DNA from 3 places in the Rhodococcus sp. WMMA185 genome. Region 2 is predicted to be linked to each of the others. Evidence: predicted binding sites of a transcription regulator. Region 2 holds the regulator's gene; each other region holds the start of a gene.
The links. The regulator LexA, encoded in region 2, represses DNA repair genes until DNA is damaged. The targets are predictions, from matches to a motif close to CGAACANNTGTTCG.
Positions count from the first base shown of each region.

Region 1: a site for LexA is predicted at 2,511-2,524, ahead of BFN03_RS09560 (SAV_6107 family HEPN domain-containing protein). Genes of this name have one in related genera too.
Region 3: a site for LexA is predicted at 4,250-4,263, ahead of cofD (2-phospho-L-lactate transferase). Genes of this name have one in related genera too.

Region 1 is NZ_CP017014.1:2,158,163-2,165,327, reverse strand. Features, by position in the region: gene BFN03_RS09575 (carotenoid biosynthesis protein) at 1-226, opposite strand, end outside; gene BFN03_RS09570 (phytoene desaturase family protein) at 223-1,797, opposite strand; gene BFN03_RS09565 (GNAT family N-acetyltransferase) at 1,853-2,464, opposite strand; gene BFN03_RS09560 (SAV_6107 family HEPN domain-containing protein) at 2,645-3,112, shown strand; gene BFN03_RS09555 (DUF3040 domain-containing protein) at 3,374-3,823, shown strand; gene mraZ (division/cell wall cluster transcriptional repressor MraZ) at 4,383-4,814, shown strand; gene rsmH (16S rRNA (cytosine(1402)-N(4))-methyltransferase RsmH) at 5,023-6,039, shown strand; gene BFN03_RS09540 (FtsB family cell division protein) at 6,036-6,710, shown strand; gene BFN03_RS09535 (peptidoglycan D,D-transpeptidase FtsI family protein) at 6,707-7,165, shown strand, end outside.
Region 2 is NZ_CP017014.1:1,391,115-1,398,279, reverse strand. Features, by position in the region: gene hrpA (ATP-dependent RNA helicase HrpA) at 1-1,211, shown strand, start outside; gene nrdR (transcriptional regulator NrdR) at 1,226-1,690, opposite strand; gene BFN03_RS20395 (hypothetical protein) at 1,764-1,916, opposite strand; gene BFN03_RS06315 (hypothetical protein) at 1,897-2,298, opposite strand; gene lexA (transcriptional repressor LexA) at 2,567-3,298, shown strand; gene BFN03_RS06305 (acyl-CoA dehydrogenase family protein) at 3,385-4,527, opposite strand; gene BFN03_RS06300 (uracil-xanthine permease family protein) at 4,623-5,957, opposite strand; gene ptsP (phosphoenolpyruvate--protein phosphotransferase) at 6,017-7,165, opposite strand, start outside.
Region 3 is NZ_CP017014.1:1,003,686-1,010,850, reverse strand. Features, by position in the region: gene manA (mannose-6-phosphate isomerase, class I) at 1-19, opposite strand, end outside; gene BFN03_RS04495 (tobH protein) at 19-1,095, opposite strand; gene BFN03_RS04490 (phosphomannomutase/phosphoglucomutase) at 1,224-2,591, opposite strand; gene BFN03_RS20030 (DUF3499 domain-containing protein) at 2,738-3,130, opposite strand; gene BFN03_RS04480 (metallopeptidase family protein) at 3,210-3,701, shown strand; gene BFN03_RS04475 (WhiB family transcriptional regulator) at 3,702-3,965, opposite strand; gene cofD (2-phospho-L-lactate transferase) at 4,446-5,411, shown strand; gene BFN03_RS04465 (coenzyme F420-0:L-glutamate ligase) at 5,408-6,772, shown strand; gene BFN03_RS04460 (NUDIX hydrolase) at 6,783-7,165, shown strand, end outside.

The DNA of each region.
Region 1 (7,165 bases), 770 kb from region 2:
CCGTCCCGAGAACCTCGGAGGCCAGACCGAGTCCGGCGGTGGCGAGGATGAGGCCTGCGGTCCAGCGCGGTCCCCGCGTGGCGGCCGCGTGTGTGATGCACGCGGTGGCGAGCAGTACAACCACCGATATGGTGACGGCATCGCGTGTGCCGCCGTGTACGAGCGGATACAGAATCTGCGCCCCGACAGCCGCTGCGGCCAGAAGGGCTGAGAGGCGCGCGGTCACTGCGCCGGCCACAGGCGCCGAAGGCCGCGCCGTGCATCGTGGAGCGCGACGTGCGCAGCGCTTCGTCCGCTCGCGCCGGATACCCCGCCGCCAGGATGTGTCGAGGCCCCAGTCAGATACAGGCGGTCGGCACCGGGAACGCGGTGCCCAGACAGTTCGGGCAGTGGACGCCACATCATCATCTGATCCAGCGACATCTCGACATGCATGACGTTGCCGCCGCGCAGCCCCATCTCGTCTTCGAGGTCTCTCGGCGACTGCACGTGCCGGTCGATCACGGATGTACTGAAACCTGGAGCGAGCAAGTCGATCTCAGCGATGATCCGATCGGCTTCGGGCTGGGCCAGGTCGCTCCACCGGCGATCACCGCTGAGCCGGTACGGCTGCCACTGGGACCACAAGGTCACCTGATGCTCGCCGACGGGTGCTATGGAGGGGTCCAGACTGCTGAAGCTCATACCCAGAACGGCGGGACGTGGGGGAAGTTCTCCGGCCAGGGCGGCGCCATGGGCGAGTCGCAGATGTGCGCGATCGGTTACAAGCAGTGCAAGCCCGTGAGTGACTGATGAATTGGGCGCGCTGGAGTAGTCCGGGAGAGCGTCGGTGGCCAGTCGCACAGCCATCCCGATTCCTGGTCCGACTCGAATCCGGCGACGCCAGCGATTGATTGTCGGTATGTCGTGTCCGCCACGTTCGAGGAGATCGAGTGTGGTGAGGACGTGGCAGCCCGCCACGACCACGCGAGATCGGATTTCGCGACCCGAAGATGTCCGGGTGGTCCAGGAGTCGTGGTGGCGGGTCAGAGCCGTGACTGAATCGCCGAGCGAGATTGTGCCGGCGTCCGATTGCAACCGGGATGCGAGCGCTGCGGTCAGGGCGCCGCTTCCGCCGACCGCGCGACCCGGAGGAACGGTATGCATGAGGGCGGCGAAGCCGACCATCGGGGCTGTCCCGGGTTCGGACATTGGCGGGCCGGACTGGGCACCGAACCAGGCGAGCGCGGCTTTGAGCCGTTCGTTGTCGAAGTACTCGTCCAGTAGGGCGTCGCCGGAGCCGAGGAACTGCCGGGAGAGGTCGCTGCCGCCGCCGTCCGCATCGAGTCCCCAGAACGACGAGAGCAGCGCGGGCGCGGTCGGAGGCTTCGAGAACGCGCGCATGACGCGGGCGCTGCGTGGACCCCACACCTCGACGAACCGGCGGTATGCGTCGGCATCGCGGGCCCCGCAGGATTCTTCGATCGACCGGCACGTTGCGGCCAGGCTGCGGTGGAAGACGATTCCGGGCCGACCTGTGTGATCCGGCGACGGAGCGAAGGCCCACGGATCGCAGTCGATGTATTTCAGCCCGTGCGCCCCCAGGTCGAGTTCTTCGACGATTCCCGTGTGGCGCACCATGATGTGTGCCGACGAACCGCGGTCGACTTTGTGCCCGGGAAAGCGCTCCACCGTCGATACGGCTCCGCCGAGAACTGTGTCACGCTCGATCACCTCGACGGACCATCCGGATCGCGCCAGATAACAGGCCGACACCAAGGCGTTGTGCCCCGAACCCACTACCACTGCATCGATCACTGGAGATTCCTCCCATCGCGTCGATCTCCGGGAGGTTCCTCCCACCGGATGGCGATCACAGCGGAAGTCCTCGTCCGAGTACTGCGAAGGGGCGGTTGTCGCCTCCGAATCGGAAGTGCCGCAGGACATCTTTGAAGCCGAGGCGCCGATAGAGTCGCCAGGCACGATTGTCCTCGTCCGCAACCTCCGGAGTGGAGAGAAGGACACCCTCCTCGGGTCTGTGTTCGAGGAGGCGCAGGAGCAGTGTCTCGCCGATTTGCTGCCCCTGAACGTCCGGGTGGACGTGCAGTTCGGTGAGTTCGAAGTAGTTGCCGAGGAGTATGTCGATGCGGTCGCGACTCCACCCGGTGTGCCGGAGTCCCGAGCGGACCTGCTGGTGCCACCACTGCCCGGGAGCGCCACGGTACCCGTAGGCGATGGCCACCAGGCGGGCGGGAGCTTCTTCGCTCGAACTGTCTCCGGCCGGTACGAACGCGGCGACGGCGCGCCATCCGGAGCGCCGAAGGTGTTCGCTCCATGTCGCTGCCCGGTGATATTCGGTGCCTTGGGGATAGCCCATGGCGGCGACGTAGACCGACAGCGCCTCCTGCAGGCGGTCGCGGAATTCGGCAGCCGAGAGTTCGACCACCAGCGGGGACTGGTCAGCGTTCGTGTCTACCGGTCTCACCTTTCTCTTGACGATGTGTCGGTGGCCTCAGCTATATTGAATAGATCGAACTGATGTTCGATAGAGGGGATCCGGTGATGCCCGAGGGAAGCGGGCATCACCGGACCCAGACCTGGCCCGAATTCAACGTCTGACTATGCCCGGCGGGTTGGTTGCGCCGGGGTCTTGGAGGTGTTCGAGGTGGCGACGAACCCGGTTGTGAAACCGCCTTCCGGGGATTCCCGAAAAACGGGAAGCAGGTGCGTTTCGGCATCCAGGCGAGCGGCGGCGCTTCTCGGTCGCGCCGATGCCCTCCTGTCGCAGTCGGTTGGAGCAGGCGCGCCGGCAGACCGATTCCACAGTGCATACCTGGCAGCCTTGCGAGGGGCGGGTGCGGCACTGGCCGCCGCTGAGGTGGCGTCGTCCGGTGCTCGAAGGACACGAACGCGTAACGCGTGGGTTCTCATGGCTGACGCCGCTCCCGACTTGGCGGACTGGGCCGACTACTTCGCCGGCCACTCGGCCACCCGTGCCGCGATCGAAGCCGGGACGTCGAGGATCTTGACCGATCGGGAGGCTGACGAGTTCTTCGTCGAGGTCGGACGTTTTCTGCATGCGGTCGAAGATCGCATCGGGCACGGCACAGGCCTCGGCTTGCGGGCTTCGTAGCCGAGGGTTGATGGCCGGAAAGCGCTGGGGGTCCGACGGCTCGGACTCGTAGGAAAGCAGTGGGTCGTACCTGAGATTACGGTGCCCGGTGCGGGGATCGGTATGGGGGTCCGTAATATTGGTGGCGATCTCGTACGCGGAGTAGGTGGTACGGGAATCAATCTGCTCGTATTATTAGATCTAGGTAGCCGCCAGAAGTCGGCTACCCACCGTCTCGCACCGCGGGGTGGTGGCCAACATTCCAGTGCCGGGGGAGGTACCGTGCCACTCTCCGAGCACGAGCAGCGAATGCTCGATCAGATCGAGAGCGCTCTCTATGCCGAGGATCCCAAGTTCGCCTCGACAGTGCGAGGCGGTCGCATACGTGCGGCATCGAGTCGTCGTCGAATGCAGGCGATCGCCCTGTTCGCTGTGGGGCTCGTCCTGCTCATCGCCGGCGTCGCCGTCCTGCCGAGCTGGCCGGGCGACTTTCCATTCGTCAGCCTGATCGGCTTCATGATCATGTTCGGTGCCGGCGTTCTACTCCTGTGGGGTGGAGGAAAGGGCAAGTCCGGTCAGGAGTCGGAGGATGGCTCGACCTCCAAGGGCTCGGCCACCGGACAGGATCGGACCGGCGGGTCCGATCGGGGCAAGTCCCGGGGCGGCCGCAAGAGTGGCGGGTTCTCGTCACGAATGGAAGATCGTTTCAAGAAGCGGTTCGACCAAGAGTAATAATGCTCACTCGGATCGTTGGCGGTGCGACATGAAGATGTCGCGCCGCCAATGCTTTTGTGGAGTGCGTTCGCGATAACCATTCGTCGGGTGGCGTTCGGTCTGTGCAATTGCTTGATCTAGGCATTTGCTTGGCCTAGGCAATTGCTTGGTCTAGGCAATTACTCGGGGATCGTGAACCCGTACACCGTCGCGATTTACCCGCAGGGCCGTCGCAGATCTTCCCCACTTTCCCCCAAAACGTTCACGATGTGCTGCCGGTTATGGTGACGCGTGCCCGCAGTCGGTGCTCTCACCTGGGCTGTTGTCGATTCGTTCGGCGCTGTGACGTCAATTATGTGGCGCGAAAATCGAAATCGATCCCATATATCGAAGGCCGCGACTGTATTGCCCCACCGAGATATATCTGTTCTGACCTGCAATTATCAAGAAATTGGGGGGACGACACCCTTCTTTCTTCCTTGTTGGTGGGGGAATGTGGGGTAGTGTGGTGCATGGCGGGGAGCGAAGTTGGCCCGTCCGGGGGTGGCGTCGATATGAATGCGGCGGGAGGTGTCGAGTGTTTCTCGGTACTTACACGCCCAAGCTCGATGACAAGGGGCGGCTCACACTGCCCGCGAAGTTCCGGGATGCACTGGCGGGAGGGTTGATGGTCACGAAGGGTCAGGATCACAGCCTGGCGGTGTATCCCAGGGAAGAGTTCACCGCTCTCGCACGAAAGGCCGCGGCGGCGTCGAGAAGCGACCCGGAGGCGAGGGCTTTCGTTCGCGGACTGGCCGCGGGCACCGACGAACAGCATGCAGATGCCCAGGGGCGCATCACCCTCTCGGCAGATCACCGTCGCTACGCGGGCCTCTCGAAGGACTGCGTTGTGGTCGGTTCGGTCGATTTCCTCGAAATCTGGGATGCGCAGTCCTGGCAGACCTACGTCGAGGAGAACGAGGAGAGCTACTCGCAGGCAACGGGTGTCGTGCTCGGTGAGATCGTCTGAGCCCGACCCGCGAGTGCAGCGAGGCCTCTGTCCGACGGAACCCTGACGCACTTCCCCAGCGCCAGGTTTCCTTCTCGGACAGGGACCCCGAAGCACTCGCCACGGCAACAGGCCGACAAGACAAGTTCGCCGACATGAGAAGTTCAGGGAGTGACCCGCGGCACCGGACCGGTTCACCCGCACCACAGAGTCAGGAGCCGGAGGAATGATGGTGGATCAGGAGGGAACGGATTCCTCACCCGCCGATGGGTTCGGTCACATCCCGGTGTTGCTCGACCGCGCACTCCAACTTCTTGATCCGGCTCTCACCGTGAATGACCCCCAGGGCGGGGGAGCAGTAATGGTCGACGCGACACTCGGTCTCGGCGGACACTCCGAGCGATTTCTCAAGGCTTACCCTCAGCTGAAATTGATCGGGCTCGACCGTGATCCGAATGCGCTGGAGATCGCTCGTAGCAGGCTCGCGCCCTACGCCGACCGAATCACCCTTGTTCACACTCGGTACGACGGTATCTCCGATGCGCTCGGTCAGGCGGGTCTGCCTGCGGAGGAGTCGGTTCAGGGGATTCTGTTCGATCTAGGCGTGTCGTCCATGCAACTCGACGAGTCGGACCGGGGCTTCGCATACTCGATCGACGCGCCTCTCGACATGCGTATGGACCCGACCACCGGTATCACCGCGGCAGAGGTGCTCAACACCTACGACCACGGCGATCTCGCTCGGATCCTCAGTACCTACGGCGAGGAGCGATTCGCAGGCAAGATCGCCTCGGAGATCGTCCGCCAACGTGCGAAAGAGCCGTTCACTACCAGTGCCGCGCTGGTCGAGTTGCTGTACCGCACCATTCCGGCGGCGACCCGCCGTTCCGGGGGACACCCGGCCAAACGGACGTTCCAAGCACTACGGGTGGAGGTCAACGGTGAACTCGATTCGCTTCGCGCCGCGGTGCCGGCTGCTCTCGACGCGTTGTCCGTAAAAGGTCGCGTTGTGTTCATGTCATACCAATCCTTGGAAGACCGGGTCGTCAAGCAGGAAATCGCACCCAGGTCGAAGTCGAAGAGCCCGGAAGGGCTTCCTGTCGAATTGCCTGGAATGGGTCCGGAGTTCCGCATCCTCACACGAGGAGCGGAACGCGCATCCGAACAGGAAGTTGAAGAGAATCCACGATCCGCCCCGGTGCGGTTGCGCGCTGCAGAAAGAATTGCCAGGAGGTCGGCGGCATGACGATTCAGGTGAGTTCCACCACAACACGGCCTGCGCGCACGGAAAAACGGTCGGGTGCCGCCGAGCGTGCCTACAAGAAACGAACTCAGCGCGCGTCCGCACGCGGTGGCTCCGGTGACGCTGCGCCGGGCCGGAACCGCACAGCGCTCGCCGCTCGCATCCCGTTCGTTGCGGCGATCATCGGTCTCCTCGGCGTCGGCCTGGTTGTCACTTTGCTCCTGACTACGCGCTCCGCCGAGGACTCGTACCAGTTGAGTGCGGCGCGTGCGCAGAATCAGGCTCTCGCGCAGCAGAAGGCGGCGCTCGAACGTGACGTAGAGACTGCCAACTCCGCGCCGAAACTGGCGGAGGAGGCAGCAAAGCTGGGCATGGTTCCGGCAAAGGATCCCGCACGACTTGTCGTCCATGAGGACGGCAGCGTCGAGGTCGTCGGAACCCCTGCTCCGGCTTCGGGTTCCCCGGTGCCGCCGCTCGACGTCGTCGCTCCGCAGACGAACGAAGGCATCCTGGTCCCGACGGCGCCGACTCGCGGCGCTGCGACACGGGAACCGCGCGCTGTACCGAGCACCGGCGACAGCCCCGAAATTCAAGCCCGGGGCGAACAACTCGTTCCGGTGATCCCATCGACCACCACTCCGGCGACTGAACCGCCGTCCGGTGATCACGGGTGAGCCGGAACACCCCGAGGACCAGCCGGCGCCCCAAGGGCGCCGGTTCGGCGGCCTTTCCGTTCAGACAGCGGATCGGACGCATTGTGATGTTCGGAGCGCTCGGTGTTGCTGCGCTGCAACTGTTGTGGATTCAGGTTGTCGACTCTCCGCGGCTGTCGGCAGAGGCAGCGAATCAGCGAACGACAACGGAGGTGGACCCAGCGTTGCGCGGTTCGATCCTCGACCGCAACGCCAAGCCCATCGCGTTCACCATGGAAGCGAGGGCGCTGACCTTCCAACCCACGCGCATTCGCAAGGAGCTCGAGGAAGCGAGAGCCAAGAGCGAGGCCGCCCCCGACGTGGATTCTCGGCTCGATGCCATAGCGGAGGAGATCCACGACCAACTCGGAGAGGCCGCGTCCGAGGAGGACTTGCTGGAGAAACTCTACAGTGACGAGACATTCGTCTATCTCGTG
Region 2 (7,165 bases):
TCCCCGGCATGAGAACCGAACTGGTTGCCGCGCTCATCAAGACGCTGCCCAAGACCCTTCGGCGACAAGTGGTTCCAGCTCCCGATTTCGCAAACGCCGCTCTGGTCGCCGTCACTCCGCGATCCGAACCACTCGTCACGGCGATGGCACGCGAGTTGTCGCGACTCGGAGCATGCCGCATCGACCCTGCGAACTTCGATCCCACTGCGCTACCCGACCACCTCCGCATGACCTTCCTCGTAGTCGACGAGAACGGGGCGGTCCTCGATCGGAGCAAAGACCTCGCCGCGCTACAGAGGTCACTCGCGCCTCAGGCGCAGGCGGAAGTAGCCAAGGCCGCCTCGAATTCGGAGCGGCCACCGGCACTCACCTGGACACCCGATACCCTCGGCTCACTCGAAACCACCGTGACCCGGGAAGTCGGCGGACAGAAGGTCATCGGTTACCCCGCCCTGGTCCCCGAGGGTGGCGGCGTCGCCGTGCGGGTGCTCAGCACCGCTGCAGCTCAACGTGCCGCCATGCTCGCCGGAACGCGAAAGCTGCTCCTCACCGCAGTCCCCACGCAGACCAAGACCGTGACGTCCGGTCTGAGCAATGCACAGCGACTCGCGCTGGGGCAGAACCCCGACGGCAGCCTCGACGCTCTGATCGAGGACTGCCGCAACGCAGTGGCGAATAAGTTGATCGCAGCGCACGGTGCGACGATTCGTACACCGCAGGAATTCGACACCCTGGTGACCAGAGCACGATCGGAAATGGCCCGCGGAGTGACGGCGCTGCTGCGAGCAGTGGTACCGATACTCGAGGCTGATCACCGCCTTGCGGTGGTCTTGGACCGCGCCCGCGGCGAGGCCGCGGACGACGTTCGACAGCAGCGAGAGTCCCTCCTCTTCCCCGGCTTCGTTGCCGACCTGGGCGCGGCCCGGCTCCGCGAGCTACCCCGGTATCTCGCCGCCGCGACCGCGCGCCTCGAGTCCCTGCCGGGTAGCGCAACCCGTGACACGAAGGGAATGGACATTCTCGATCGTGTGTATGCCCGGTACGAACGCCTACTTTCGGCGTTGCCGGAGGAGCGCCTCCACTCTGCCGAGCTCGATACGATCCACTGGATGATAGAAGAACTGCGGGTCAGCCTCTTCGCTCAGGCTCTCGGAACCCCGATCCCTGTCTCGGAGAAGCGAATCCTGAGCGCTATCGAGAAGGTGCGCTGACACACGGAATCAGGTCACTCCTCCTCGCTGGATTCCCTTTGTACGCGCAGTTCTTTGATCTCGCGGGCGAAGTCCTCCGCAGAGCTGAACGAGCGGTACACCGATGCGAAACGCAGGTACGCCACTTCGTCCAAATCCCTGAGCGGCCCCAGAATCGCCAGGCCGACCTCATTGCTCGGGATCTCGGCCGACCCTGACGCGCGGACGGTGTCCTCCACCTGTTGGGCAAGAAGATTCAGCGCATCATCGTCGACCTGACGCCCCTGGCAGGCGCGGCGCACACCCCGCACGACCTTTTCCCGACTGAACGGCTCGGTGACACCACTACGCTTCACAACCGATAGGACCGCGGTCTCGACGGTCGTGAACCGGCGACCACACTCGGGACACGACCGGCGCCGCCGAATGGCCTGTCCTTCGTCTGCTTCTCGCGAATCGACCACACGTGAATCCGGGTGCCGACAGAACGGGCAGTGCATGGCGAATCCTTCGTCGTAGCCGTCGTGGCCGCAACAGTTCGCCTCCCCCGGTGGCGAACCAACGAGCACGGGTTCACTCAACGGATGCACGATCTCGAAGCGACCAGACGAAGTGGTGGAACTGTCCGCGTCCGAGACTACCCGTCCGCTCGATGACACCGTCATGCAGCGTCGCGGCGATCACGACGTGGTCGACGCCGGAACGATCAGCCTCCTGTCTGAACATGAACTACCTCCGTCACGACCGCGCCCCCTGTCGTGCCCGTGGTGGCGACGGCGTCCGTAGTGGCGACGAGAGCCACCCCGAAGAGGCCGCACAGCACCCCCGCCGTGATCGCTACGGTCGCGAGCACCATCCGCCACCCGACCTCTGCCTCTGGACGCACATGCGCGGCGCAGGAGACGCCGACCCGGCCCGACCCATACGAAACAGAACCGGAAGCCGGACGCCGAAGGTCACCATCGCCGGCACGTCGCCGAAGCTCGGTCCTCGACCTCCCGTACGCCGCAGCGGTCCTCGGGCGACCACCACCCCGCACGTGCGCCATCCTGTGGGGTTCTGACTGCCGGTCGAGAAATGACTGCCGGTCGAGAACTGCGTTGCTCATACGTACCTCCGCTGCTCGTTTCCCTCACCAACCAACTGGGCTGCGATCCCGCCGGGCACTTACCCCTTTCAGGCCTTCGCTCATGCGTTCGAAAGAACACATGTTCGATTCTTACCATGGCGACCCGACAAAATCACCACATCTCCCGACCCGTGTCGAACAGATGTTTGAAACTCGGGCGAAAGCGGGATAGATTCGAGTCACCCGGCACAGCAGTCACACGCGACCCACACCTCGATCACCCACAGAAAGACGGAGGCACCCAGCGATGAGGGGCGACAGCACGAAAGACGGCTCGAGTACACGTGTAAGCGGTGGCTCCGCCGCCGGATTGACCGACCGGCAGCGCCGCGTCCTCGAGGTGATCCGTACGTCCGTGAATGATCGTGGCTACCCCCCGAGCATCCGGGAGATCGGCGACGCCGTGGGCCTGACGTCCACCTCCTCGGTCGCCCATCAGCTCCGCACTCTCGAACGCAAGGGCTTCCTCCGCCGCGACCCCAATCGTCCGCGTGCAGTCGACGTACGCGGCCTCGACGAGTCGGCAGCGGGCGTCGGGTCCGACTCGACCGTCAGGATCGATCCGGCTGCCGTCGTATCTTCCGCGGACGACGAATCACACCCCGAACCCACGTTCGTCCCCGTTCTCGGCCGCATCGCCGCGGGCGGTCCCATCCTGGCCGAGGAGGCTGTCGAGGACGTCTTTCCCCTCCCGCGGGAACTCGTGGGCCAGGGCTCGCTGTTCCTCTTGAAAGTGGTGGGAGAGTCCATGATCGATGCTGCAATCTGTGACGGCGATTGGGTCGTGGTCCGTCAGCAGAACGTGGCAGAGAACGGCGACATCGTCGCCGCGATGATCGACGGCGAGGCCACGGTCAAGACGTTCAAGCGCACGGGAAACGAGGTCTGGCTGATGCCACACAACCCGCTGTTCGAGCCGATTCCCGGTAACGACGCCGCGATCCTCGGCAAGGTGGTAACGGTCATGCGCAAGATCTAGCGAGGGCCCGGGTAAATCGAAGAGCCCTGCGGCATCGCCGCGGGGCTCTCGTGGACGAACAGCGAATGCGCGCTTGTGCAGAGCCGTCAGAGATTCAGACCCCGACCGATGATCTCCTTCATGATCTCGGTCGTGCCGCCATAGATGGTTTGCACGCGAGAATCCAAATATGCCTTGGCAATCGGGTATTCCTTCATGTAGCCGTAACCACCGTGCAGTTGCAAGCACCGGTCGATCAGCCGGACCTGCGCCTCGGTCGTCCACCACTTCGCCATCGCAGCGTCTTGCACCGACAGTTTCCCATCGCCCAGCATCTCGATGAACTTGTCGACGAGGACACGGACCGCTGTGGTCTCGGTGGCAAGTTCGGCGAGTACGAACCGGGTGTTCTGAAAGCTGCCGATCGACTTACCGAACGCCTTCCGGTCCCGGCAGTACTGAATGGTCATGTCCAGCGCCGATTCCATCGCCGCCGCGGCCACAACCGCGATCGACAACCTCTCTTGCGGAAGATTCTTCATCAAGTAGAGAAATCCCATTCCCTCCTCACCGAGGAGGTTGGCGGCGGGAACCCGGACATCGGTGAAGCTCAACTCGGCCGTGTCCTGTGCCTTCATCCCGATCTTGTCGAGATTGCGGCCGCGCTCGAAACCCGGCATGCCCCGCTCGACCACGAGGAGGCTGAATCCTTGCGAACCCTTGTCCGGGTCGGTACACGCGACGACGATCACGAGGTCCGCGTTGATTCCGTTTGTGATGAAAGTCTTCGATCCGTTGAGAACCCAATCGTCGCCATCACGCACCGCACGAGTCTTGATTCCCTGCAGATCACTACCGGTGCCGGGTTCGGTCATCGCGATTGCCGTGATCAATTCACCTGAGGCGAAGCCGGGCAGCCAGCGCCGCTTCTGCTCCTCATCGCACAGATCGAGCAGGTAGGGCGCCACGACGTCGTTGTGCAGCGTGAACCCGATGCCGCTGTATCCGCCGCGGGTGTTCTCCTCGGTGACAATCGCGTTGTACCGGAAGTCCTGTACTCCGCCGCCACCGAATTCCTCCGGCACCGCCATACCGAGGAAGCCTTGCTTACCGGCCTCCACCCATAGGCTGCGGTCGACGATGTTCTGCTCTTCCCACCTCGCATGGTTCGGCTCGGCATACTGTGCAAGAAACTGCTTGTACGACTGTCGAAACAACTCGTGTTCCGGTTCGAACAGGGTGCGCTCCACGCCGACTCCTCACGTCAACTGCCAGGGTACGTCTCGTTCGACCGTAGAGACGGCAGCCGCTGCGGGGCATGACCCAGGTGATCGGGTTTCGTGACTCATGCGTTCTTCCGTCTGGCTCCCTTGAACTTTGTGAGCGAACGCATCACGGGGTATGCAACCAGAATGCCCACCGACCCCCAAGCGATCCCACCGAGTTCCACCGACCCAATGGTCAATGTCAGGTTGCCTATGCCCGCGACGAGCGCTGTCGCGACCACGGTCAAGTTCACCGGATCGGTGAAGTCCACCTTCGCATCCATCCAGATCCGCACACCCAGAACGCCGATCAGTCCGTACAGCACGAGAGTCGCACCGCCGATCACGCCACTGGGGACGGTGAACACCAGCGCGCCGAATTTCGGCGAGAATGCCAGCACCACCGCGGTCGCGGCGGCAACCCAGTAGGCGGCGGTGGAATAGACGCGTGTTGCGGCCATGACACCGATGTTCTCCGCGTAGGTGGTGGTGCCGGAGCCGCCGCCGAATCCAGCGAGTGAGGTAGCCAGCCCATCCGCGACGAGCGCATCGCCGGCAACGTCGTCGAGCGGACGCCCGGTCAGCGCGGCCACCGCCTTCACGTGACCGACGTTCTCCGCGATCAACACAATGACCACGGGAAGTGTCAGGGCGATCACCGACCACTCGAATGTCGGCCCCTGCAGTTCGGGCACCCCGAACCAGTCCGCCTGCCGCAGTGCCGCTACGCGCTCTTCGGCGAGTCCGCCGTTCAAAGCCGCGAACACCCACCCGATAACCACGCCGACCAGGATGCTCAGACGCCCGAGCAGTCCCGGACCGATGACCGTCACGAGCAGGATCGAAAGAAGCGTCACACCGGCTATCAACGGCTGCGATTGAAACGAGTCCACCGCCACAGGCGCGAGATTGAGCCCGATCAGTGCAACGACGGCACCCGTAACGACGGGGGGCATACAGGCATCGATAACCCGTGATCCGGCGCGCTTCACCACCACGCCGACCAAGAGCAACAGCACACCGGCCGCCACCACGCCACCGAGTTGCGCTGCGGCGCCCGACCCTTGCGAAGCCGTAAGCGGTGCGATGAACGCGAACGAGGACCCGAGGTAGCTGGGGATTCGGCCTCGGGTGATCAGTAGGAACAGCGCCGTTCCGATACCGGAAAACAGCAGCGTGGTCGTGACCGGGAAACCCGTGATGGTCGGGACGAGCAGGGTGGCGCCGAACATGGCGATGACATGTTGCATCCCGATCCCGACGGTGCGGGGCCATGTCAACCGTTCGTCCGGCGCGACGACCTCGCCGTCGATGATCCTCCGACCGTCACCGTGAACCGTCCATCCGAAGGTTCGCGAGAATACCGAGGGTTCGGGCGTGCGGGGGCCATCGTCGCGAGTGATTCTGTTGGTCACAAGTCGGCAATAGTAAGCAGGCTCCCCGAGTCTCCGTAATTCGGTGCAGGTTTCGCCGACTAGCCCTCGAAGATCAGGGTCGCGGCGGCTCGCGCTTCCACGGGGTCGCTCGTCGCGAGGACCGCCTCCGCAGCACGCCGACACGTGTCCAACGTCACGGTGCCTAGCTTCGCCCCGACACCCGGCACTGCGGCAGCGGCGCACGATAATGACGTCGCACCCAGACCGACGAGCACACACGCGAGGAGTGGGTCCGCTGCGGCCTCGCCGCAGATTCCCACCGGCTTACCGGTTGCGCCACCGGCGTCTGCGGTGCGAGCCACGAGCGCGAGCACCGCAGGCTGCCAAGGGTCGGTGAATGACGCCAGCTCAGGGGACATTCTGTCGGCGGCCATCGTGTACTGCGCGAGGTCGTTCGTGCCGATTGACAGGAAGTCAACGTGCTCGAGAAGCCTGTCTGCGAGCAGTGCTGCCGCCGGAACCTCGATCATCACACCCGGCACCAGCCCGCGGGCCCGAACCTCTGTGGCGAAAGACGCGGCCTCGGCAGCGGTGGCGATCATCGGTGCCATCACCCACGGCTGCGATCGAGTCCGATTGGCCGCCAAAGCAATTGCATCGAGCTGTCTACTGAGGATTCCCGGGTTGTCGGCCGCGATTCGGATACCCCGAACACCGAGTGCCGGATTTTCCTCGTCCACTTGACGGACGAAGCGAAGTGGCTTGTCCGAACCTGCATCGAGCGTCCGGATCACAACCTTGCGCTCCGCGAACGCCTCGAGCACTTCGGCATAGATCTCGGCCTGCTCGTCGATGCCTGGCTCGGAATCGCGGTCCAGGAAACACAACTCGGTACGAAAGAGGCCGACACCCTCGGCGGCAGTCGTACTGGCCGACCGCGCACCCGCACCATCTTGGACATTGGCCAAGATCGATACGGACACACCGTCACTCGTTCGGCCCGGACCCTTCCAACCCTGGATGCGTGCCCGGTCGGCCCGGCTCTGCTCCACCGCTGAGCGAGCCTCTCCTGGGTCCGGTTCCACCACAAGTTCCCCGGCCTCACCATCGAGAAGTACGGTCGTACCGGCGGTGACGGACTCGAGGCCGTCCGCCGCTACGACGCAGGGGATCCCGAGCTGCCGAGCGATGATGGCTGTGTGGCTGGTCGGTCCACCGAGGACGGTGACAAGACCGACGATCATTTC
Region 3 (7,165 bases), 390 kb from region 2:
CACCCTCGAGACAGTGCACTAGATACCACCGATCAGCTGGAGATACGCGGCCGTCATATCGAGCCGACCGACGAGAACCACCGCCTGCTCGAGTTCGGAACGCTCGGAAGTGAGCGGTACCTCGCCGGAGGAAACCGAGACCAAATCGACGTCGCCCAGGACCACAGTCTTGCGTTCGATGAGCACTCGGTCCTCCTCTGCCGACACGACGAACGTGCGCACCGGTGGGACGGGAGGAGGGCCGTCCAGTTCGGGATCGTGGAAGATCGGGTCATGCGACTCGATCGACTGGGATCGAAATGTTCCTGCCGCGGTCAGCACGTCAGACAATTCCGACACAGTCGCGACTCGCCCAGCATGCAGCAGAGCCTCGGCGCCGTGGCCTGCAATCTCGACCCCGCTCGCCGAGTCACCAGCGAGGACGATCCGCCGACCCAGCATGCGCGAAGCGAGCGACTTCGCCGGATTGTGGAATGTCTCATTGTCCGGCCTGTCCCGCAATGCCTCGTCGTCCGCAGCGGCGGCGAGTCGTTCGAGGTCGGGCACCTCGTTCTCCGGGCGTTCCGCACCAACTACCCGCAAGACCGCGAGCAGGACTGCGAAGTACCGCAGTAAGCCATGTCGCCTGAGCGCGGGAATCCGCGGTGCGAGCATTGCGACACGTCCAGCCGCAGCCGACCGAAGCGGACCCTCGTCCGGTGCAGCCACCACAACTTCGGCGCCGCGACGGACAGCCGCATCGACCGCCCGCACCAACCGAGGGTCACCGGCGTCGTCCCCGGCCACCACGACCACGTCGAGCGGGCCGACCCACATCGGGGTACCGGGCGCGCGGAGCAGCGGGAACCCGATCCGCTCAGCCAGTACGGCCGTGAGGAGGGCTGCACCACGACTCGCGCGGCCGGAACCGGTCACGACGACCACACTGCGTGGGCGTAGTCCCTTCAGGCGGTCGAGGACCCCTTCCTCGACCGCCGACCGGGTTGCCCGGATTTGTGCGCCCCCCGTCGCCGCGGAACGCAGAACCCCCTCGGTGTCGGCTGCGACGAGTGCATCTCCGTCGTCGAGATCGAGCAGGGGCGTCGGTGCTGTCATCACACCGCACCCTCTTTCTTTCTTTCAGTGCCGGCCATGTTCGGTGCCGGCCGCGTTCGGTGTAGTCCGTATTCGGTGTCGGCCATGTTCTCTTCAGCGCCGGAATCTCCTGCTACCAACTATGGCAGTCAAGCTCGGACGATACCCAATATCTCGGTAACGAGTGCATCTACGTCTTCGGTGGTACGCGCTTCCACATTTAGTCGCAGCAGAGGTTCGGTGTTCGAGGCCCGCAGGTTGAACCAGGCCGCATCTTCCATCTCCACAGTGACCCCGTCGAGTCGATCCACGTCGACGGTACGGTCGGCAAAGGCGGAGACCACGGCGGAGGTGCGATCGTTGGCGTCCTCGACAGTCGAGTTGATCTCCCCCGACGCCGCGTACCGCTGATACTTCGCCATCATCACCGACAGCGGCTGGTCTTGCTCACCCAACGCGGCCAGGACATGCAGCGCGGCGAGCATGCCCGAGTCTGCGCCCCAGAAGTCACGGAAGTAGTAGTGCGCAGAGTGTTCACCGCCGAAGATCGCGCCGGTCTCCGACATCTGCTGCTTGATGAATGAGTGCCCCACCCGCGTGCGCACCGGCTGCCCGCCCAGCTCGGTCACCAATTCCGGAACCGACCGTGAGGTGATGAGGTTGTAGATGACCGTCGCTCCGGGTTCCTTGGCAAGTTCACGTTCGGCCACGAGAGCCGTCACGGCGGACGGCGGCACCGGGTTTCCGAGTTCGTCGACCACGAAGCAACGGTCCGCGTCGCCGTCGAATGCAAGACCGATGTCGGCACCCGTCTCGCGCACATGTCGCTGCAAGTCCACGATGTTGGCCGGGTCCAGCGGATTGGCCTCGTGGTTGGGAAACGTGCCGTCGAGTTCGAAATAGAGCGGTTCGAGGTCCACTGGCATCGGCGCGAACACCGCTGGCACGGTGTGCCCGCCCATTCCGTTGCCTGCGTCGACGGCGACCCTCAGTCGACGCAGATCGGACAGATTCACCAAGCCTCGAACGAAGCTCGCATACTGCTCGAGGACGTCCTGTTCCGACACCGTGCCGGGGGCGCCGTCGTATTCGGGCACCCCATCGATGACCTCGGCGGCCACCGCACGCAGACCTGTCTCCTGACCTACCGGTTTGGCCCCGGCGCGACACAGCTTGATGCCGTTGTACTCCGCGGGGTTGTGGCTCGCCGTGAACATGGCGCCGGGGCAGTCGAACAATCCAGACGCGAAGTACAGCTGATCGGTGGATGCCAGGCCGATGAGGACGACATCGAGGCCCTGCGCGATGACACCGTCCGCGAAAGCTCGCGCCAACCCGGGAGAGGACGCACGCATGTCGTGGCCGATGACGACCTTCTCGGCGCCCTCCTGACGAACGAGTCGCGCGAATGCCCCACCGACGTCCTGTACGAACGCGGCATCGATGAGTTCACCGACAACACCCCGCACGTCGTAGGCCTTGATCGCGGCATGTACGGACTCGGCAGATCGCGCCACTTCTCTCATCTCTCCTTTTCGAGCACCAATGCTGGCGCAAGCCTAGTACCTAGGCTCCGCATGCCTGGGTTCCACATACTTGGGCGATACTCGAACGCCGGTGCTACAGAATGTCCCAACGGGGCCCACCGTGCAGTCGAAGATCCTCAATTGGCAGGGTCGGGAAGAACTCGCAGGTGGCCGCGACGACCGGTCCGTACCGGACTGGGGCGCGCGGTCGCACCGCGGTCCTCGCTCGCCGAGGTTGCTTCGCTGCGCCCGCGGTCGCCGAGGCCGGCTTCCCGCACGGCTTCCGCCAACGCAGTCAAATCGTCTTCATCCGGGGTGCTCGACGAAAATCCACCCTCGTATCGAACCAGTTCCCAACCTTTGGGCGCGGTGATCCGCGACGCATGCCTTTCGCAAAGATCCCACGAATGGGGTTCCTCGACCGTGGCAAGTGGTCCGACGACCGCGGTTGAGTCCGAGTAGACGTACGTAAGTGTGGCGACTGCAGGGTTCTTACACCCGGGTCGACAACACCTACGCAGAGATCTCACAGCTAGGGAGCCTAACCCCACCACGCCCGGACACCTACTCGGACACACCGAAAGCGCGTGGCTGTCGTAATGTCGGCTCATGTCCCGAGCACGACGCAGACGTCCTGTGACCACCCGATCCGTCGACCGACGGGGACGTGGAATTCGCGGATCCGTTTACCCTCCCGACGTACCCGCTCGTCGAAGCCGTGCAGAGAAGTTCGACCTCGTGGTTCTCGACGCCTTCGCGCCGATCGACGCACTCTGGCGCGAGGGTCTGACGAAACTCGACATTGCCGTGGACGAGGTGCCGAAGATTCACGCGCTTGATCCTGATTCGGTGAACTGGCCGGCCGAAGTCGTAGCGGACGGTCCCGTGCCGCTGTCACGGCTGATACCCGCTGGCGTCGATCGACACGGGGCCACGACGCGGGCTCGAATAGTACTTTTCCGGCGGCCGTTGGAACAGCGAGCCAAGGACACCGACGACCTCACGGATTTGGTGCACGAGGTGCTCGTGCAGCAGGTAAGCACTTACCTGCAGGTCGAACCCGAGGCAATCGACCCGGACATGCCGGGCGATGAGGACTGACTACACAATCCCCCGCTTCAGGCGCCGGCGCTCCCGCTCGGACATGCCTCCCCAGATGCCGAACCGCTCGTCATTGGACAGCGCATACTCGAGGCATTCGTCCCGCACCTCGCAGCCCAAGCAGATTCGCTTTGCTTCCCTGGTGGAGCCACCCTTCTCGGGGAAGAAGGCCTCGGGGTCGGTCTGCGCACACAGTGCGCGTTCCTGCCACTGGTCCTCGATGCTGTCGAACAATTCGTCGAAGCCGGTCACCAGGCTCAGCACCGGGCGGGTGTCTACCGGCTCTACCTCCTGGGCGACAAGTTCACGCACAGGAAGTTCAGTCACATTGCCTTCTTCATCATTGCCTTGTGGCACACAGACTTCTCGAGCATAGGCGCCACCTACGGCGCTTGCTTCGGAAATGGTCTGCGGTTCGTCGCTTACTGTGCTTGCGCGAGTCTCCGACTCGATCTGCTCATTGGGCATCGCTCCGCCTCCTCACCTGTGATAGCGCAGAAAATTTCGATTGATCATGTTCCCCGAACCGAACATTCCTGCCATTCGTTCGAAAAGAGATTCGAATCGAGTCCGCCGCAAGTGATCCCCACCCCCACAACGTCAGAATGACATATTTGTGATTAGACACGGCCAGCGTGTCGCGGTCAAGCGGAATGGAAAAAGTCGATTACTATTTGCGGCCCCGAAATCGCCATCGGGATGCAGCCCACAGCCAGCCTTCGGCCACCGCCTAGGCTTTCTACCGTGAAGGTGACTGTATTGGTTGGCGGCGTCGGCGGGGCCCGATTCCTGCAAGGAGTTCTCAAACTGCTCGGTACCGATGCGGTGCACCGCATCACAGCGGTCGTCAATGTCGGTGACGACGTCTGGATGCACGGCCTCCGGATCTGTCCCGACCTCGATACGTGCATGTACACCCTAGGTGGTGGCATCGACACCGAGCGCGGCTGGGGCCATGCGGGCGAAACATGGAGTGCCAAAGAAGAACTCGCCGCCTATGGCGCAAAGCCCGACTGGTTCGGGCTCGGTGACCGCGATATCGCCACGCATCTGATCAGGACGCAGATGCTTCGCACCGGCTATCCGCTGTCGGCGGTCACCGAGGCACTGTGCAACCGGTGGCAACCGGGCGTCACCCTGCTGCCCGTCACCGACGACCGCAGCGAAACTCACGTCGTGATCACAGATCCCGCGGACGGCGAACAGCGCGCGATCCACTTCCAGGAATGGTGGGTGCGCCACCGCGCCCAGGTGCCAACGCACAGCTTCGCGAACATCGGCGCCGAGCAGGCCGCGCCGGCACCCGGGGTGCTCGAGGCGATCGAGTCTGCCGACATCGTCCTACTCGCCCCGTCCAATCCCGTCGTCAGTATCGGCGCGATCCTGGCGATTCCCGGAATCCGTGGCGCGCTGCGCACAACTTCGGCGAAGGTCGTCGGGGTCTCGCCGATCATCGGCGGAAGACCGTTGCGCGGCATGGCCGACGAATGCCTGGAGGTCATCAGCGTCGAGACGTCCGCCGAGGCGATCGGCCGCTATTACGGGTCCCGCAGTGCAACCGGGATCCTCGATGGCTGGCTCGTCCACGAGACCGACACCGCGGAGGTTCCCGGCGTGACGGTGCGAAGTGTGCCCCTCATCATGACCGACCCCGGCGCAACGGCCGAGATGGTCCGCGCCGCTTTCGATATCGCGGAGGTTTCGCTGTGACTGAAGCCGCGCGTCCACATCCACTCGACCACGCACCCGGTCGCTCTATCGAGATACTGCCCGTCACGGGTCTGCCCGAGTTCCGGCCCGGCGACGATCTCGGAGCGGCGATCGTCGAAGCCGCTCCGTGGCTGCGGGACGGTGACGTCCTTGTTGTCACCAGCAAGGTCTTCTCGAAGGTCGAGGGCAGAATCGTGATCTCCCCCACCGACCCTGAAGAACGCGATGCCGCACGCCGTCGTCTCATCGATCAGGAGGCCGTCCGCGTCCTGGCACGAAAGGGGCGGACCCTCATCACCGAGAACCGCCTCGGGATCGTCCAGGCGGCGTCGGGCATCGACGGTTCGAATGTAGACGGCTCCGAACTGGCTCTGCTGCCTGAGGATCCGGATTCGAGCGCGCGCACGCTCCGTGACTCGATCGCCGCCGCGCTCGGCATCACAGTTTCGGTTGTAGTCACCGACACCATGGGGCGCGCATGGCGCAACGGCCAGATCGATGCCGCCATCGGCGCGGCAGGTCTTCCCGTCCTGCATGCGTACACAGGTGCACGCGACAGCCAAGGCAATGAACTACTCGTGACCGAGGTCGCGATCGCCGACGAGATCGCCGCAGCAGGTGACCTTGTGAAGGGCAAACTCGGTGGCGTGCCCGTCGCGGTGGTTCGTGGACTCGAACTCACCGATGACCAGTCGAGCGCACAGGATCTCATCCGTCGCGGACCCGAGGACCTGTTCTGGCTCGGCACTGCCGAGTCTCTGGAACGAGGCCGGTCCGAGGCGCTCCTGTTGAGGCGCTCGATCCGGCAGTTCTCCGACGAACGGGTGGACCCGGCTACGATTCGGACGTCGATCTCGGAAGCGCTCACAGCCCCCGCGCCGCATCACACTCGCCCCGTCCGCTTCGTATGGATCCGCACTCGTGACGTCCGTGACGAATTGCTGACCCGGATGCGCGAGCTGTGGTGCCGTGACCTGGCATCGGATGGCCTTGGTTCCGAGGCCATCGAGGCACGTGTGGCTCGCGGGAACATCCTTCTCGACGCGCCTGAGGTCATCATTCCGTTTTGCGTTCCCGACGGCGCCCACACCTACCCCGACTCGCGCAGGCAGGCCGCGGAGTCCACGATGTTCACGGTCGCTGTGGGCGCGGCAGTTCAGGGGCTTCTGGTCTCGTTGGCCACCAAGGGGGTCGGTAGCTGTTGGATCGGATCGACCATCTTCGCCGCTGACGTCGTCCGTGACGTGCTCGACCTGCCCGCCCCGTGGCAACCTCTCGGTGCCATCGCAATCGGGCATCCGCTCGACCCGCTCTCGCCTAGGGAGGCCGTCGATCCGGCCGATGCACTGATCGAAAGGTGACCACCGGGCAATGAGCGCCGAATCGCTGCACCGCTCCGCGATAGCTGCCCTCGTGGGCTGGAAGACCCTCGACGAGAACGACGAATCGCTGCGCCACACAATGCTGGCGTTTCTCGAATCGGCACCTCTCGGATGCCTGCGTGATCACGAACCCGGGCACATCACCGCGTCCTCCCTCGTTCTGGACGAGGGAGGGCGCCATGTGCTTCTCACCCTGCATCCGAAGGTCGGGCGTTGGATCCAGCTGGGCGGGCACTGTGAGCCTTCCGACGACACCGTCGTCGACGCCGCACTACGAGAGGCCCGCGAGGAGTCGGGAATCGCCGATCTACGGATCGATCCCGAACTGCTGTCCGCACACACGCACCCGATCACGTGCTCTCTCGGCCGGCC